4 regions of the Priestia sp. SB1 genome follow, and region 3 is predicted to be linked to each of the others. Evidence: predicted binding sites of a transcription regulator. Region 3 holds the regulator's gene; each other region holds the start of a gene.
The links. The regulator Rex, encoded in region 3, represses fermentation and respiration genes when NADH is low (regulators of the CRP and FNR family bind a similar motif). The targets are predictions, from matches to a motif close to TTGTGAAATATTTCACAA.
Positions count from the first base shown of each region.

Region 1: the regulator Rex is predicted to act here: its motif matches at 2,218-2,235, upstream of WKH56_RS28230 (cytochrome c oxidase subunit II).
Region 2: the regulator Rex is predicted to act here: its motif matches at 2,484-2,501, upstream of WKH56_RS15325 (DUF1641 domain-containing protein).
Region 4: the regulator Rex is predicted to act here: its motif matches at 2,485-2,502, upstream of WKH56_RS25440 (AtpZ/AtpI family protein).

Region 1 is NZ_JBBJSS010000009.1:85,334-88,829, reverse strand. Features, by position in the region: gene qoxB (cytochrome aa3 quinol oxidase subunit I) at 1-1,089, opposite strand, end outside; gene WKH56_RS28230 (cytochrome c oxidase subunit II) at 1,091-2,029, opposite strand; gene xylE (D-xylose transporter XylE) at 2,767-3,496, opposite strand, start outside.
Region 2 is NZ_JBBJSS010000004.1:46,252-49,747, forward strand. Features, by position in the region: gene WKH56_RS15315 (AEC family transporter) at 1-695, shown strand, start outside; gene WKH56_RS15320 (NAD(P)/FAD-dependent oxidoreductase) at 741-1,919, opposite strand; gene WKH56_RS15325 (DUF1641 domain-containing protein) at 1,953-2,405, opposite strand; gene WKH56_RS15330 (hypothetical protein) at 2,835-3,251, shown strand; gene WKH56_RS15335 (ammonium transporter) at 3,248-3,496, shown strand, end outside.
Region 3 is NZ_JBBJSS010000022.1:3,706-7,201, forward strand. Features, by position in the region: gene WKH56_RS34455 (ABC-F family ATP-binding cassette domain-containing protein) at 1-1,423, opposite strand, end outside; gene WKH56_RS34460 (redox-sensing transcriptional repressor Rex) at 1,883-2,521, shown strand; gene tatA (twin-arginine translocase TatA/TatE family subunit) at 2,575-2,760, shown strand; gene tatC (twin-arginine translocase subunit TatC) at 2,776-3,496, shown strand, end outside.
Region 4 is NZ_JBBJSS010000007.1:222,875-226,370, forward strand. Features, by position in the region: gene WKH56_RS25415 (F0F1 ATP synthase subunit delta) at 1-22, opposite strand, end outside; gene WKH56_RS25420 (F0F1 ATP synthase subunit B) at 19-537, opposite strand; gene atpE (F0F1 ATP synthase subunit C) at 640-852, opposite strand; gene atpB (F0F1 ATP synthase subunit A) at 943-1,653, opposite strand; gene WKH56_RS25435 (ATP synthase subunit I) at 1,672-2,043, opposite strand; gene WKH56_RS25440 (AtpZ/AtpI family protein) at 2,050-2,271, opposite strand; gene WKH56_RS25445 (S8 family serine peptidase) at 2,569-3,496, opposite strand, start outside.

The DNA.
Region 1 (3,496 bases), on a different contig from region 3:
CACTTTAACACCCGTTGGAATCCCGATGGCCATCGTGGTAATAGCAAAAAACACATTTACATTAGCACCTGCACCCATCGTAAAGAAATGATGCACCCATGTGAAATACGATAGAACGCTAATAATCATCATTGAAAAAACCATAGATTTATAGCCAAATATCTTCTTTTGAGAAAACGTTGCAACAATTTCAGAAAAAATGCCGAATGCCGGAAGCACAACAATATACACTTCAGGATGTCCCCACATCCAAATTAAGTTAATGTACATCATCGGATTTCCACCGCCGGTCATGGTAAACAAGTGTCCGTCAAAGAAGCGGTCGATAAACAATAAAGCAAGCGTTACGGTTAATACAGGAAACGCGAAAATGATAATAATACAGCTTGCTAGAACAGACCACGTGAATAGCGGCATATGCATAAGTTTCATGCCAGGCGCACGCATTTTTAAAATGGTCATAATAAAATTAATTCCAGAAGCCAAGCTGCCAATACCTGATATTTGAATGCCCCAAATATAAAAATCTTGACCTGGTCCAGGACTGAACTGCATGCCAGAAAGCGGCGGATAACTCAACCACCCTGCATCTGGCGATCCTCCGATTACAAACGACAAATTGAAAAGCATGGCGCCAAAGAAAAATAGCCAAAAGCTTACCGCGTTTAAAAAAGGATAGGCGACATCTCTTGCTCCAATTTGAAGCGGCACAACGATATTAAAGAAAGCAAACATAAGCGGCATTGCCATAAATAGAATCATAATGGTTCCGTGCGTAGTAAAAATTTCGTTGTAATGATTAGAATCTAGAAAATGCCACTGAGGGAATGCTAGTTGCATACGCATCAATAATGCATCTACTCCGCCTCGAAACAGCATTAACAATGAAGAAAGCATATACATGATTCCAATTTTTTTATGATCCACCGTTGTGAGCCACTCACGCCATAGCCACTTCCACTTTTTAAGATACGTAAGAACAAAAATAATACCGGCTAGTGTTAACAATACGGCGACATCGGCTCCGTAAATCATTGGCTCCCCTGTCACAAAAAAATGAGATGAAAAATCTTTTAATTTGTCTAACAACTTAGTTTCCTCCTTCCTGGTGCTCGTGCTGTGTATGTGCTTGTTCATCAGAAGCCACATTCATTGTCTTCATGTCTTCATTTTTCATATGGTGATGCTGACTATAATATTGACCACCGTTTTTAATGACAGTTTCTTGGAACAAACCTTTAGGAATGGTAGAATACGATTTCTCTAAAGAAAGACCTTGTTTTGCAAGACTGTTATAATCAGCTTTTGTTAAAGCTGGTGCTGTTTCTTTTACTTGCCTTACCCACTGATTAAATTCTTTTGTCGATGTAGATTTAACTTTAAAGTTCATATGAGCGAACCCTTCACCCGTAAAATTAGCACCTGAACCAAAATATTCTCCCTTGTGATTAGCTTGCAGCCAAAGCCCCATGGCCATTCCCGGCATTGTATATAATTGTCCTCCCAGCTGGGGTACCCAAAAAGAATTCATAGGTGCATCTGACGTTAGCACGAATTGAACGGGCACATTCTTTGGAATTTCGACATAATTGACTGTCGCAATATCTTGATCCGGATATTGGAATAACCATTTCCAATCAAGAGACGTTACTTCAATCGTTAGCGGCTTTACATCTTTTTTCGGCGGATCTACTAATTCATAAGTCGTCTTGGCCGTAGCGAAACCTAAAATGCCAATAATAATAATAGGGATGCCCCACCAAATAAATTCAAGACGCTTGCTATCGTCCCAATCTGGTCGATACGGAGCCTTGTTTCCAGGCTTATCACGGTAGCGTAAAACGATATACACAAGCAGACCTAAAACAGGAATAACGACAATTGCGCATAAAATTATGGAAAAAATAATTAACTGGTATTCTTTTTGAGCTACCGCCCCCTGCGGATTTAAAATCAAATAACGACTATCACAGCCTGCTAAAAAAATTGTAATGAATACGGAGAGAATGATTAACTTGCCAATATGCATTGATTTTTGCTTTCTCACCTCAGCTCAGGCTCCCTTCCTTTAAATCTCTGTACATAATAATGGTATATAAACGTTCATATTAGAGATGCATCTCAACAGATCAAAAGGCTAAAAACCTCCTAACATATTGAAGTTTGTCATGACATATTGCTTACTTCTAAAAAATTATCATGTTGTATGTTTAAAAGGTGTGATATTTCTCACACTTGAAGCGATTTTTATCTAGTTTAAATGGCTTTACCATAATTTCGTCACATATTTGGTTAAATGTGGTGTGAAATATCTTTCTCCTAGCGCGTAGATTCTGATAAAAGTAAAAAAGCTCTTCCAGTTCTTATTAACTGGAAGAGCTTTTTGGGAGTAATGAAGTATGGAGCTTTATTTCTTACTAGTTTGTTTGCTTTACTTGCTGAAACATCCAATCAATCATTTTCTGATTCCGATACGTTGGAACCCATGAAGCATGGTCATACTTTAATTCTTTAGGATATTCCGTATATAGCGGATGCCCCCCAGATCTTTTGTAAATTCATTGCACCGTTATTTATATTTACGATAAAACACTCCTCATAAAAAAACTATATTTCTATTTTTAAAGAGGCTTATCACTATAGCAATATCCTTTAAAAAAGCTATCCACTTTCTTCATAAAGGTTACATATTAAAAACACCTAAAGATAATTTAGGTGTTTTTGAAAGTTTTATATTCATCTTTCCTCTAAGCAAAAGCTTAATGGTTATATGGCCTTCTTACTCTTTGAAGCCTCTTGTTTTTTTCTCCACATATTTTCCATTTGTTCAAGAGTTCTACCTTTTGTTTCAGGAACAAATTTCCAAACAAATAAAGCAGAAAGTACACTCATTAAACCGTAGAAACCATATGTCAATCCTCCGCTATATTCCATCATCACAGGATACGTAGAGGAAATAAAATAGTTAGCTGCCCATTGAGCAGCTACGGCAATAGCTACAGCACGACCTCTAATTTTATTAGGAAAAATCTCTGAAATGAGCACCCAACAAATTGGCCCCCATGACATCATAAAGGAAGCTGTATAAATAATGATAAATACAAGCGTCCCTATACCAATGATGTTTGAAAAAGCCATGCTTGCTACACCGAACATTCCAATGGCCATTCCGATAGACCCTGTTATTAATAAAGGTTTTCTTCCCAAACGATCAACTGTCAAAATTGCAATTACTGTAAAAATAACATTTACTAATCCCATAATAATGGTTTGCAGCATAGAAGAACCTTTAGCTGCTCCCATGCTTTCAAAAATACGCGGAGCATAATATAGAGCTACATTGATTCCTACAAACTGTTGAAATACAGAAAGCAGTATACCTACAACGATAACTAATTTTCCATATGCCAATAATTTTCCAGACGAAACATTGGTAGAAATTGTTTGTTTAATATCTTCTAAAATTGATTTCGCTTCTGAAGACCCATTAATTTTA
Region 2 (3,496 bases), on a different contig from region 3:
AGTATGCAGGGAAGCATACGCTAACTTCTTCTTCTATGTTTGCTCTAAACTCAGCTCAGCCAACGTTTGCTTTTATGGGCATTCCAGTACTCGGAGGATTGTTCGGTGCAGGTGCAGTAGCGATTCCAATTGCCATCACAGGAATCGTAGTAAACGCGATTTTAGATCCGCTGGCAACGATTTTGGGAACCGTTGGACAACGGGGGCGAAAAGAAGGGGAAGAGAAAACAAGTTTATTCAAAGTAACGGTTCATTCTATTTTGCATGGTTTATCTGAGCCTTTGGCATGTGTACCGTTAATTGGAGTGATTTTAACGCTTTGCGGCTTTCAGTCACCTAAACTGTTACAGGATATGCTTGATCAAATCGGAAGTATTACATCGGGAGCAGCTTTGTTTGCGGTAGGAGTAACGATTGGAATTGGAAAAATTAACTTTAGTAAAGGGGCGCTTGGGATAGCCGTCTTAAAAGTAGCGGTTCAACCCATCGTTATGCTCGGAATTGCAGTATGGATAGGGTTGTCTTCAGATGAAGTGACAAAAGCTATTTTACTGGTAGCTTTTCCTGGGTCTGCTGTAGCAGCGATGATTGCTTTGCGGTTTGAAAGCTTAGAAAACGAAACGGCATCTGCTTTTGTTATTAGTGCTATTTTATCGTTGATTACGCTGCCGCTTCTTATTTCTTGGCTTATGTAAATAAAAAAACGAAAGAGGAGAATTCCTCTTTCGTTTTAAGACGGATTAATAAGCTAATGCAAATAATCCTTTGATATGAGATAAGTAACGAACGTTACTTGCTTCTTTCATAAGTGATGCTGGTAAACCTTTTAATTGCGTTTTGTTTCCGCCGATTGTACCAATTGCATCTTTGCGTCCAAGACTTCCTAGTGTACCAGAGAAGACAGGAACGAATGATTCCATTGCTCCGCCGCGAATAGCTACTGCTAAGTTCACGCCTACAACTTCACCCATTTGCCAAGCTAATTGAGCAGTAGGTGGGTAAGGGCGACCTTCTGGACCCATTACAACCGCTGAGTCACCAGCAAGGAATACATCTTTATGAGATGTAGATTGTAAGAATTCATTTACAAGTGCACGACCGCGATTTACTTCGATACCTGAGTTAGCAACTACAGAGTTACCTTGAACTCCGCCAGTCCATACCATTGTTTTTGTTTCAATTTTGCTGCCGTCTTTAAGTTCAACAGTTGTAGCATCCATTTTTGTTACAGGTGTACCAGTAACAAATGTAACGCCACGTTTTGTTAAGCTTGATTGAGCGCGCTCTACTAATTCAGCAGGGAAGCCTGGAAGAACTGTAGGAGCTGCTTCTACACAGTATAGAGAAATTTCTTTCGGATCAACACCGTGTTTTAGACATAGGCTTGGCATTAAGTCAGCGTATTCACCAACAAGTTCGATACCTGTTAATCCGCCACCGCCAACTACGATTGTACCGTCAGCTTTATTTTTTGTTTTGCTGTATTCAGCGATACAAGCTTCTACGTGTGCACGTAAACGGTTTGCATCATTTACTGATTTAAGAACGAAGCTGTGCTCTTCTAAACCAGGGATACCGAAGTAAGCAGTTTCACTACCTAAAGCTGTAACAAGGTAGTCGTAGCTTAATTTTGTACCATCTTCAAGAGATACTTCACGTTGATCTGGTGAGATTTCTTTTACCGTTGCAATTTTTAAATCAACGTTGTAGTTTTTAAGTAATTTATCAAGTGGTAAAGCTACCGCTTGTTCAGAAACGCCGCCTACAGCTAGACGGTGTAATTCTGTAATGATTTGGTGAGTAGCAAAACGGTTCACTACTGTAATTTTTGCTTCATCCGCACTTAGGTGTTGGCGAGCTGTCATTGCAGTTAATAAACCACCGTAACCGCCGCCTAAAATTAAAATATGTTTTGACATAGTCGATCCTCCGTCCACACTTTTTAATGAAAATTATTTTTGTTTTTCGTTTGTAATGTCTAAATACGCTTGTGCAAAGCGGAATAGTTTTTGAGCTTGTGGATCTTTAAGCATGCGTAATAAACCGAATAAACCGATTGAATTAGAAGCATTTGCTTCTGCACGATCGTTTGCTTCGATTGCAGTAGCTGCAAGACCTTTTACTGTTCCTTCTACCGGCTCGATAAATTCTTTTACTCCACCAAGTAGATCTTCTTTTAATACGTCGTCAGTTAATAATGATTGCGCAACGTCGTAAGTTTTTGTAAGCACCGTTACCATTTCAGATAATTTTGGTAAATTATCTACAAGAACAGTAAGAGCTTCTTGTACTTCAGGCTTTAACAATTGATCTAACACATCCGCTTGACCTTTGTTAACTGCCGCTTCTGTTTGTACAGCAGCATTTTCCTCTGCAGCTGATTTTTGAATAGTTGATTGAGACATGAAAAGTCCTCCTTTGCTGGATACTGTTGCATATGTAGTTCCTAGTTATCTGCTAGACTTTCAAACTACATTGTGAAGTTGTGAAATCTTGCACATAATTCTATTTTAATTTTAATACGAGATAAAATCAACTCATTTCGTTGAAAAAATAAGTGAAGAACCTCGTAACCCTTTGTTTAATAAAAGTTTATAAAAAATAAAGCGAATAATTGCCTAGGTAAATAAAATTAAAATAGGGAACTAACATAATTCCTCTTCCTACGATAAAACAAATAACGTCATATTTCAACACATACGAACTTAATATTCTATAAGTAGTAAAAAGATAGGGCGCATTTACTATTTAAAGAGTTTTCAAAAAATTACATTGACTTACTATAGTGTTCTACATATAATCTAAATATAACATCTTATGTAAGGAGATATAACATGGTTATAGTGGATGAACTTTATCATAATGTGGTCATTACATTGCCTCAATTAAAATTAATTGAATTTATAATGAAGTTAAAAGAAGCTAAAGCACAAGAAATAGAGGATATAAAAGCGAAAATTAGTAAATACGAAGAGAAGAAACGTGCTGAAGAAGCTTGGTACCAATCACTATCACCGTTTCGTAAATTTTTTACCGGGCGTCCTTTAAGTCAGCATCAAGCGGTCGAGTATATGGTATACGTAAAGGAACGCTTTAAAAAAATTGATCACCTTAAAGCACAAATGCGAGAACTTCATGAAGTTCTTGAATTAATAAAAGCGGAAAATGAAGAAACAAGTGAAATTACGCTTTCGCCTGCTATTGTACAAGAAATAAAACGATTAAAAAGCAGTGGAGGCGTTGGGATATGAGTGTTAATGAACTAAGTTTAGGTATAAATACGACGTGGGTTGTGTTAACAGCGGCGATGATTTTGCTAATGGAAGGCGGCTTTGCCTTGCTAGAGGCAGGTTTTGTCCGCTATAAAAATAGCGTCAATATTATTATGAAAGTATTCGCTGATATTACAATAGGAACGCTTTGTTTCTATTTAATTGGGTTTGGATTAATGTACGGAGATGATTTAGGCGGAATCTTCGGTAAAAGCGGTTTTGCG
Region 3 (3,496 bases):
GTTCATCCAAAATTAAGAAGTTAGCTTTTTGAAGCATAAGCTTCGCAAGAGCCAAACGTGCTTTTTCACCACCGCTGAGCGTGGAAACGATTTTCAGTACATCATCACCTGAAAACAGAAAATTTCCAAGCGCTGTACGGATTTCTTTTTCAGGTTTGGCTGGGTAGTCATCCCAAAGTTCATTTAAAACGGTTTTATTAGACGTTAAATTGGCTTGCTCTTGGTCGTAATAACCAACCATTACATTTGAGCCAAAGGAAATGGTTCCAGTCTTGAAGCTGAGTTTATCCACAATGCCTTTTAATAAAGTTGATTTCCCCACGCCATTAGGACCAACCAACGCAAGGCTTTCCCCTTTTTTAATGCGAAGATTTGCCTCTTGGACGACATAGTTGTGTTCATTATATCCGATAGACACATCTTCCAGATTTAAGACTTCATTTCCGCTTTGACGTTCAATTTCAAACGAAAAACTAGCTGATTTTTCGCCTTCGTTAGGTCGATTTATTAACTCCATTCGATCGAGCTGTTTACGTCTGCTTTGCGCACGTTTTGTAGTCGATGCGCGGGCGATGTTTCGCTGAATAAAATCATTCAGCTTTGCGACTTCATCTTGCTGCTTTTCGTACTGACGCAACTCTTTTTCATATCGCTCTGCTTTTTGTACAAGGTATTTAGAGTAGTTGCCCGTGTACTTCACCGTTGTTTTTTGTACGACTTCATACACTTGATTTACGACTTTATCAAGGAAGTAACGATCATGTGAAACGATTAAAATAGCTCCTTCATACCCTTGCAGAAACTGTTCCAGCCATGCTAAAGTTTCAATATCTAAGTGGTTGGTAGGCTCATCCAGAATAAGCAAATCAGGCTTTGTTAAAAGCAGTTTTGCAAGAGCCAGGCGCGTTTTTTGTCCACCGCTTAAGGAGGAAATAGGGGTGCTGTAGTCAAAGTTTGAAAAACGGAAACCGTGAAGAATAGATCGTGTATCCGCTTCATATTGATAGCCGCCTAAATCTTTAAACGTTACTTGAAGCTGATCATACTCTTTGGTTAGTTTTTCGTATTGAACTGAATCATTAAAAATGTCTGGATCACCCATCTTCGTTTCAAGCGTACGTAATTCTTTTTCCATCTTCTTTAATGGAGCAAAGACAGTCATCATTTCTTCCCATATGGAGAGTGTTGACTCAAGAACTGTATCTTGTCCCATATAATCAATGGAAACACCCTTAGGTTTAATAATTTCTCCGCTGTCATAGGAAAGCTGCTCAGCAATAATTTTTAATAAAGTTGATTTACCAGCACCGTTTCGTCCCACTAGGGCAATGCGGTCTTTTGATTGTACTTCTAACTTTATATTCGATAAAATGGGTTCTGCCCCATAGTATTTTGTAATACCGTTCAATTGTAGAATAATCATTTTTTCACCTCTAGTAGTATATCCATAGTGTATTTTAACATATTTTTAACTACAAGTTCTTCCTACAAGCGTTTGTAATTTGTAGAGGGACAAGGACAAATGATGAAGCGAATGTTTTGATTCATGAAATAAAATGATTTTACCTGCACATTTTATACAGGATACTATGTTAAAATAAGAGATAAGTGCATCTCTGAACTTATCTATGATGGATGTGAAAAAATCCGTCATGACTAACAAACCGATCCTTTGAAGGGCTAATTGCTTCGTTCTACATACCGACTTTAAGGAGTGCTGAATAGACAAAAGCCGTCGAGGTGTGAAGCGGAGTATATATAAAACAAGAGAAAAGAGAGAGAATTGGAAGCGCTACCTCAAAGCGGTTGATGCTTTGTGAAAGGTAATGCAATATGACTTGAAAATGTTAGTAATGACATACATGAACTGAGGGGGTACAACGTGAACACTGAACAATTAAAAATACCACAAGCAACGGCTAAGCGATTGCCGCTTTATTATCGTTTTTTGAAAAATTTGCATGCTTCTGGTAAACAGCGTGTGTCGTCAGCGGAGTTAAGTGAGGCAGTGAAAGTGGATTCTGCTACTATTCGTCGGGACTTTTCTTACTTTGGTGCATTAGGAAAAAAGGGATACGGCTACAATGTGAATTATTTACTTACATTTTTCCGTAAAACGTTAGACCAAGATGAAGTAACGAAAGTAGCACTGATTGGCGTAGGGAATCTAGGAACGGCCTTTTTAAATTATAATTTTATTAAAAATAATAACACCAAAATTGAGTGCGCTTTTGATGTGATAGAAGATAAAGTAGGTACGAAAGTAGGCGACGTGCCGGTCTATCATCTTGACCAATTGGAAGATTATATGAGTGATGACATCTCAGTAGCGATTTTAACCGTTCCTGCCACTGTTGCTCAGCAAATTACTGATCGTTTAGTGAGTTGCGGAATTAAAGGAATTTTAAACTTTACTCCTGCACGCTTAAACGTACCGGATGAGATTCGACTCCATCATATTGATCTTGCTGTAGAATTACAGTCGCTCGTCTACTTTTTGAAAAATTATCCTGTTGAATAAGGCGGACTGTGTTACGATTTCCTTAAGTCTAAATTAATAAGGAGAGTGGGAATATGGGGATTGGAGCAGGCAGTTGGATTATTATTGCGATTGTAGCACTGCTTATTTTTGGACCGAAACGGTTACCGGAGCTAGGAAGATCAGTGGGCCAAACGCTTAGAGAGTTTAAGCATGCCGCTAGCGGTGCATCAGAAGATCGTGAAAAAGATAAACAGCGTCAAGTAGATGACAAAGAGTAAAAGGGTGATCATAGTATGACCGAACAAGAAATGTCAATATATGATCACATAGGAGAGCTGCGAAAACGCATTTTAATTGTTTTATTTTTCTTTGTGATTGCCACAATTGGCGGCTTTTTTATAGCGGATAAGGTTATTGTCTATTTACAGCATGCTGATGAGGCAAAGAATTTAACGATGAATGCATTTCGGTTAACAGATCCAGTTAAGATTTATATGCAATTTGCTGTTATTATCGGCTGTGTACTTGCAGCTCCTGTTGCACTGTATCAACTTTGGGCATTTATTAGTCCTGGTTTATATGAAAAAGAGCGTAAGGTAACGCTTGGATATATTCCTGTTTCCATTTTTCTCTTTATCGGCGGTGTCTCTTTTTCTTATTTTGTGTTGTTTCCATTTGTCGTTGATTTTATGACGCGCGTTTCTGATGAGCTGAATGTAAACCAAGTGATTGGCATTAATGAATACTTTTCTTTTTTAATGCAGCTCACACTGCCTTTTGGCTTGTTGTTTCAGCTTCCTGTCGTCGTTATGTTTTTGACGCGTTTAGGAATTATAACGCCTATGTTTTTATCTCAAATTCGAAAATATGCCTATTTCGTACTGCTAGTTATTGCCGCACTTATTACACCACCGGAATTGCTCTCGCACATGATGGTGACAGTGCCGCTCTTAATTTTGTATGAAATCAGCATCATTATTTCCCGCATTTCGTATCGCAAAGTGTTAAAGGCAA
Region 4 (3,496 bases), on a different contig from region 3:
TGGCTACAGCTGGTTGACTCATCGTACATCCCCTACTTCTTGGATATATTCATGAATTAACTTCTCTTGATCTTGTTCAGAAAGTTCTTTTTCAATAACTTTCGACGCAATTAAAACAGATAATGAAGCAACTTGCTCACGTAACGCAGCAACTGCTTGATCTTTTTGCTGTTCGATTTCTTGTTTTGCTGCAGCTTTTAGACGCTCAGACTCTTCGCGTGCTGCTGCAATGATTTCTTCTTTTTTATCTTCTGCAGACTTTCTAGCGTTTTCCATCATTACTTGCACTTCTTGACGAGATTGCTTTAAGATTTCACGCTGCTCTTCAACAAGCTTCTTCGCTTCCTCATTTTGCTTTTCTGCTTCATCAATCTCACCGGCAATATGCTCTTCACGTTTTTTCATGATTCCCATTACAGGACCAAACGCGAATTTTTGAAGTAACGCAAGTAGGATAAGGAACATCACTAATTGGAAAAGAATATCTCCACCATTAATGCCTGCTGCTCCTAACACAAACATGTTCGACACGGCCATGTTCACTCCCTTCAGAGACTCCACATATATAATTTACTTCTTAAAGACATAAAGTAATGGCGAAGGTTCTTTTGAATGATCTTCGCCACATGTAACACATTATTATTTACCTTGTACCATGAATGCAATAACTACGGCGATAATTGGAAGCGCCTCAACTAAGGCAACCCCAACGAACATCATTGAAGTTAATGTACCACGTGCTTCTGGTTGGCGAGCTGTGCCTTCAATCGTCTTAGAAACGATAAGACCGTTACCAATACCAGCACCTAGTGCCGCTAAACCAATCGCAATTGCAGATGCTATTAAACCCATTTTATAAAGTCCTCCCTTAATATATATGATTTTGTTTAACTAAGTTTTGTTTTGTCCAAATTGGGTATTACTTGAACAAAGCTTTATAAATTAATGGTCGCTACTCACTTTGTGAGATAAATAAACCATCGTTAACATTGTGAAAATGAAGGCCTGAATTGCGCCTACAAAAATACTGAATCCTTGCCATAAAAGCATTGGGATAGCAGCTCCAATTGTACCTAGGAAGCCTGTTGTTGCTAAACCAGCTAGCAAGCTTAACAAAATTTCCCCAGCATAAATATTACCGTAAAGACGAAGGCCAAGCGTTAACGTATTGGCAAACTCCTCGATAATCTTAAGCGGGAATAAAAATGCCATTGGCTTGAAGTAATCTTTCGTGTATGCAGAGAAACCTCGCATTTTAATACCATAATAATGTGATAGTACAACTACCATAACGGCTAACGTCAGCGTAATTGCTGGATCAGCGGTTGGCGATTTCCACCATAAGTTATGGTCAATCACGATGGCGAATGGAAGACCCAACATATTTGACACAAAAATGTACATAAGTAAAGTTACACCTAGCGTCAAAAAGCGGCCACCTGTTTTCCAATCCATATTGCTATTAACGAGTCCTTTGACAAAATCTAAGACCCATTCAATAAAGTTTTGTGCACCGCTTGGCTTCATAGCAAGAGTACGAGTACATAAAACTGCAATTAAGAATACAATAACAGAAGCTACGGTAACCATAAGCAAGTTACTTTGACTAAAAGTAAGGCCTAGAAACTCTATAGTTGGTGATTCATGACCCAACTGTGTTCACCTCTCTTTCTATCTTCTACGCATATTTTGAACAACTAAATCTATGATAATGACAACATAATACGTCATTAATCCCACAACTACACTAATAATATGAAAGGTTTTTGGATAAGAGATGGTAATCACAACTGCGAGAGCAGCTGTTGCAAATCTTACAACAGTCCCAATTGAACGGGGCTTTTTCCCCTCATCCAACGCCTGTCCAAACTGCTCAAACTTTCTTACTAAGTTCCACAAATTATACAAACTCAGGGCGGTTCCTAAAATTAAACCTGCAAAAACAGCCTTATAACTTGTAAATCCCCAGCCGAGAACGTATAATGCTAACAAATACAATATGTATGAACGAAGTCTTGGAAAAACGTGCTGCAAATCCTGCATGAATTATTAATCTCCTGAAAAAAAATGGTGGACTGTCCGCAGCATCATAAAAACACCTGCTGCTAGCCCTGAAAGAAGGCCTAAAATCAAAAATAGTGGTTCGGTGTCAAGCCATTGATCAGCCCATCTTCCAGAGAATAAGCCAATTAAGACTGAACCTGCTAACTGTGATAGAATGATTGACACTAATGCCATCGCTTGCAAAGGATGACGGTTGCGATCTTTCATAAGCTCATACCCCTTTTGCAAAATTTTCTTTTTTCCGAATTCTCTATCGTTTTCATAGCTCAATATATGATAGAAAGGCAAAAAAAATTGCTAAAAAAGGTAAAAACAGCTAATAAAATACGCAGAAATATCAACGGTTTTCACAGGTTGAAAACCTTATCATTTATATTCCCTGTAAGCATACAATAGCGTATATTTAATGTCAATGTGTTTAAGCTAAAAACTTCACAATCTCTTCTTATTGTTCACATTTCTGCCACACATAAAACCTCTTCAAATGAAAACATTTAAAGAGGTTCATTCAATCGTTATTGTACTGTGTACAACCTGCTCTTGTCTATGCTTTTTCACAAATGCAAATATTTGGTACACTCCTGGTACAAGCGATTCATCAATCGTTATTTTTCGTTTTCTCATGCCTCTTTCTACATCCACGTCAACATCTAAATACGATACAAACTGTAAAGACTGCTTATCAAAAAGAGCGACGCCTAACTGATCTGCTCCTTCAGGCAAAAACAGTTCATAGCTATACGTATTTTTCTCTTTTTCCGCTGCTACTTGCAATCCCATGACACGAGGATAATCTGGAATGCTAATCATGTACATATAGGGAAGCGAAAATGTTTCACGTGAATCATTTATTTCCAAATATCCGTCATATATACCTTTATTTTTAAAACGGGGCTGCACCGATAAAGTGACAGCTATCTCTTTTGTCTGACGGGGTGGCACCGTGACGGGTAATGGAACATCCCAGTTCACTCCTTCATCCCTTTTTGGAACGTTTAAGCGATACGTTTTTGCTTTATCAGACTGGTTATCAATTTTAAAAGATAAAACTTTCTTTGATGGACGCGTAAAAATACCAAAAGATAAAGAAGATGGATAAAACAAAGATTCTGCTGTGACGGCTTTTGCTATTTGAATTCTTCCCGCTCCTTGTTCATATACGCGATACGTTTGACCGTTTAGCTGCTGCATTACTTTACTGGTGTTCATCAATGAAGCTTTGACTTGTTCAGGAGACCAGTTCGGGTGAGCTTGTAAAATCAGCGCACACGCTCCAGCTACATGGGGCGCAGCCATACTTGTGCCATGCATGCGTTCATATCCTCCAGGAACTGTACTATTAATGAAGTAACCTGGTGCGACGACGTCTGGTTTGATTCCCCAAGTAGTCGTTACAGGCCCTCTTGAACTGAAAGATGTGAGCAAGTCTTGC